Regions from separate parts of the Sphingomonas sp. BK481 genome, predicted to be linked through region 2. Evidence: predicted binding sites of a transcription regulator. Region 2 holds the regulator's gene; the other holds the start of a gene.
What was found. Region 2 encodes LexA, which represses DNA repair genes until DNA is damaged. Its sites were predicted from a motif close to GTTCCNCNCTTGTTCT; they were not measured.
Positions count from the first base shown of each region.

Region 1: FHY04_RS03265 (ATP-dependent helicase) is a predicted target of LexA. The motif match lies at 1,538-1,553, and genes of this name have one in related genera.

Region 1 covers NZ_JACIAP010000001.1:683,686-686,082, reverse strand. The annotation lists gene FHY04_RS03280 (inorganic phosphate transporter) at 1-278, opposite strand, end outside; gene FHY04_RS03275 (UrcA family protein) at 510-836, opposite strand; gene FHY04_RS03270 (GFA family protein) at 1,060-1,455, opposite strand; gene FHY04_RS03265 (ATP-dependent helicase) at 1,557-2,397, shown strand, end outside.
Region 2 covers NZ_JACIAP010000004.1:224,206-226,602, reverse strand. The annotation lists gene FHY04_RS10145 (ComEC/Rec2 family competence protein) at 1-714, shown strand, start outside; gene lexA (transcriptional repressor LexA) at 905-1,636, opposite strand; gene glp (gephyrin-like molybdotransferase Glp) at 1,705-2,397, opposite strand, start outside.

The sequences.
Region 1 (2,397 bases), on a different contig from region 2:
ACCGTCGCGACCGCATTGGCGGTGTCGTGGAAGCCGTTGACGAATTCGAACCCGAGCGCGATCAGCAGCGCGAGCCCGAGGAACGCGAACGCACCGACGGCGAGCGTCTCGCCGACCTGCGCGGTATCGGTGGCGATGCTGAACCCCGCATAGGCGAGCCCCCCCAGCAATATTGCCAGAAAGATCCAGCGCCCGGCCGGATGCAGATCATGATCGAGCCGCGGTCCGCTGCGCGGTGCGCGGTCGATCGCGTCGACCGTTAATGGGGAAGTAGCCATGATCGCGCAGTCGGCCCTAACGATTACAACTTTATGACAACGCGATGCATCGCCGCGCGGCGATACCAGAATGACACAGTGACGAACCCCACACAGAGCGCAACCGCCCATGATCCTCCCCCGCCAGGGGGAGGTGGCAGGCACAGCCTGACGGAGGGGGAGGACCGCCGCACCTGATAAAGCGGTCCTCCTTCAATCGCGCATCGGATCGAGCGCGAAGACGCTACCCCGTCACCGCCCCGCGAGACTCGCGAGCTGCGTCCCGTTGCGCTCCAGCAACGCGGCTGTCTGCACCGTGGCGTCCTGCATCATTTCCGCGCGGCACCGGCGCGACTCGGCAAAGGCATTCAGCCCGCCGGTCCGCGGGGCGCAGGTCCGGTTGACCGCCGACTGCACGCGACGCGCGAGCACACGCCGCCCGGCGTCGCTGGCCAAGTCTAGCCCGGCATGCGAGACACGGATCGAGACGGGGTCGCGCACCGGATCGGCGGCAGCGCCGGTCGCAAAAAGGCACGCGGAAGCGATCGCCGCCGAAGCGACGCTGTGGAGGATCTTCATGATGACGTCCTTTGCTGGTCCTGCGGTCCGCAGGCACACCGCCTGCGCGCGACTAAGCCTGACCGTCGGGAGGACCGTCTCTGCGCGGCCTCTCCGACGAAGACCCTCGTCGCTGCGCACGCCCTACGCCCGGATCGTTACGCTCCCGCGACGGTTTGGCGACGGTTCGTCGGTCGCCCCGCGATTTCGATTCCCCCCTCCCGGATGGCGACCGAACGCGCGCTCACATCCCCGGATAGCGCGCGAATTCGGGCAGGCTCGCCAGGTCCGCCATCCACGCCAGCCGCTCCGCGACCTGGATTTGCGCGCCCGGTGCGACCGACTCGGGATCGTCGAGCGTGCACGACTGGATGTCGATGATCCCCGGCAGCGCGACCGGGTTGGTGTAGAACAGGCCCGTCCCGCACGTCCCGCAAAACTGCCGCCGCCCGTGCTCGGACGACGCATAGGTCACCGGATCGCCCGAAATCATCACCTGCTCGGTCCTGAACGCGATCCAGCCGACCATCGGCGCGCCTGCGCTGCGGCGGCAATCCTCACAGTGGCACAGCGCATGATGCGCCGCCTCGCCCGTCGCGACATAGTGGATCGCTCCGCAGTGGCATCGTCCCGACAACATGCACGCCTCCTGTTGATATTCTCGATTTGTTCCACACATCGCTGCGCCGTGCAAGCCTTAGCCGCTTGCCCGATCGCGCCCCGTTCCCTACCTGTTCACCGGTGAACCAGATCGCCCATCCGTCCGACGCAAACCGCCAGCCGCCCTATCTCCGCGGCCTCAACGATCCCCAGCGCGAGGCGGTGCTGACCACCGACGGCCCCGTCCTGATCATCGCCGGCGCGGGCACCGGCAAGACCGCGGCGCTGACCGCGCGACTCGCGCATCTGATCTTCACCAAGAAGGCGTGGCCGTCGGAGATCCTCAGCGTCACCTTCACCAACAAGGCCGCACGCGAGATGCGCGAGCGCGTCGGGCGCCTCGTCGGCGACGCGGTCGAGGGGATGCCGTGGCTCGGCACCTTCCACGCGATCGCCGCCAAGATGCTGCGCCGCCATGCCGAACTCGTCGGGCTCCAGTCGAACTTCACGATCCTCGATACCGACGACCAGTTGCGGTTGCTCAAGCAGCTCATCCTCGCCGCCGATATCGACGAAAAGCGCTTCCCGACGCGCAGCCTTGCCGGGCTGATCGACCAGTGGAAGAACAAGGGCCTCGTCCCCGCCGATATCGATGCGGGCGAGAGCGAGCGCTACGCCAACGGCCGCGGCGGCGAGCTGTACGAGCAATATCAGACCCGGCTGCGCGCGCTCAACGCCTGCGATTTCGGCGACCTGCTGCTCCACATGCTCGTCATCCTGAAGACGCACCGCGACGTGCTCGCCCAGTATCAGCAGCGCTTCGAATACATCATGGTCGACGAGTATCAGGACACCAACTCGTCGCAATATCTCTGGCTGCGGCTGCTCGCGCAGGAACGCAAGAACATCGCCTGTGTCGGCGACGACGACCAGTCCATCTATTCGTGGCGCGGCGCGCAGGTCGAGAACATCCTGAAGTTCG
Region 2 (2,397 bases):
GCGCGCGGCGTGGCGCATGCACCGGGCGCGGTCCGCGCGCTGCCGGCGGTGCCCGACGGGGCGTTTGCCTTGATGGTCGGCGGCGGTGTGTGGATCGCGCTGTGGCGGACGCGGTGGCGACGGATCGGGATCCTGCCCTTGGCAGTCGGCGCGATCTGGGCGCTGATGACGCCGTCACCCGATATCCTTGTGACGGGCGATGGCCGTCACGTCGCGGTCCGGACCGCCGCCGGGCTCGCGCTGCTCCGCGATCAGGCGGGGGACTATGTCCGCGATACACTGGCGGAGAATGGCGGGGTCGACGGAGAACCGCTGTTGCTGGCGGATCAGCCCGACGCGCGGTGCAGCCGCGACCTGTGCTTGACGGATGTCGTCGCGCGGGGGCGGGCGTGGCGTGTGCTGGCGACGCGCAGCGTTTACCGGGTGCCGATCGCGGAGATGGTTGCCGCCTGCCGGCGCGCGGACATCGTCATCAGCGAGCGCGGGCTGCCGCGCGATTGTACGCCGCGATGGCTGAAGCTCGATCGATCGGTGCTCACGCGGACCGGGGGGATCGCCTTGACGCTGACCACAGGGCGGATGGTGACGGTGCTCAATCCGGGGGACCGGCACCCGTGGCGCGATCCTCCGACGGTGGCGCGGTCAACGCGACGGTTCGGGGCGGCGGGCGATCAGCATGGGGTCGCCGGACGTGCGGCGTCGGTCCGGTTTTAGGTGCCGGGTCGGGGGTGGTCAGGGCGATAGGTCGCGACTGGGAATGTCGGGTCATGATCCTGCGAAAGTGGGGCCTCCGATTGGGAGGGCCGCAATTCCGAAACGCGGACGATGGTGCCTGAGGCCGTTGGTCACGAACGCCACTGCCGGTTGCGTGGCGGTGATGACCGCCAGCGCTCCCCGGCATTTGTCAATCGTAGCGGCGCAGGATACCCGACAGCTTGCCCTGAACCCGGACCTGTGCGGGCGCATAACGCTGAGGGTCATAGGCACGGTTGGCCGGGTCGAGCCGGACCATCGCGCCTTCGCGGCGGAAATATTTGAGCGTCGCTTCGCTGTCCTCGATCAGCGCGACGACGATTTCGCCGTCGCGGGCGATCTCGGTACGGCGGATCAGCGCATAATCGCCGTCGAGGATGCCGGCTTCGACCATCGAGTCCCCCGAAACCTCCAGCGCATAATGCTCGCCGGTGCCGAGCAATGCGGCCGGAACGGCGAGCATCGAACTGCCTTCAAAGGCTTCGATCGGGACGCCGGCGGCGATCCGGCCGTGCAGCGGGATCTCGACGACGTCGTTCGCCGCGATGCGGGCGGGCGACGCGGGCGTGGCGCTGGCCGTGTCCGGCGCAGATACGGTGCTGGCCGATGCCTTAGCCTCCGACTTCGGCCCCGACTTCGCCGCAGTTTGTGCGATTGCCGCCTCCGGACGCTCGGGCATCCTTAGCACTTCGAGCGCGCGCGCCCGGTTGGGCAGGCGCCGGATGAAGTTGCGCTCCTCAAGCGCGCTGATCAGACGGTGCACGCCCGATTTCGATTTCAGGTCGAGCGCGTCCTTCATCTCCTCGAACGAGGGCGACACGCCCGTCTCGGCGAGGCGGTCATTGATGAAGCAGACAAGCTCGTGCTGCTTGCGCGTGAGCATAACGGTTCTCCGTCCGGAACAGACGAGGAACTTCTATGGAACACTTGCAGCTTCGTCAAGCGGTGACGTCACGCGATGACGAGGATTTCCGCCGAGTCGCCCGCCCTTGCCGCCGGCGCGTCGCCGTCGCGGACGATCAGGCAGGACGAGCGGGCGAGCGTCAGCAGCATCGAGCTGTCCTGGATGGTCGAGGCATAGGCGCGGCCGTCGCGCAGTTCGGCGCGCATATAGTCGGTCCGCGACTGGTTGGGCGGAAGATCCTCGCCGAGCAGCGCGTGCGTCGTCTGCGGCAGGGGATCGCGCGCGCCGAGCATGTGCGCGACGACGGGGCGGACGAAGAGGATGGCGGTGACGAAGGCGGAGACCGGGTTGCCCGGCAGGCCGAGCAGCATCATCCGCCCGAGCGCGCCCGCCATCATCGGCTTGCCCGGGCGCAGCGCGATCCGCCAGAAGTCGATCGTCCCGCCCGCCGCCTCGATCGCGGGGCGCACGAGGTCGTGATCGCCGACCGACGCCCCCCCCGTGGTCACGAGCAGATCGGCATCGACCCCGGCAAAGGCGTCACGCAGCGTGTCGAGCCGGTCGGGGAGAATTCCGAGATCGATAATGTCGACGGGCAGGTCGGCGAGCATCGCGGCGAGCATGATGCCGTTTGATTCCGGTAGCGGGACGGGGTCGCTGGTCGAGCCGGGCGGAACGAGCTCGTCCCCCGTCGCGGCGACCGCGACGCGCAGCCGGCGGCCGACCGACAGCGTGCCGTG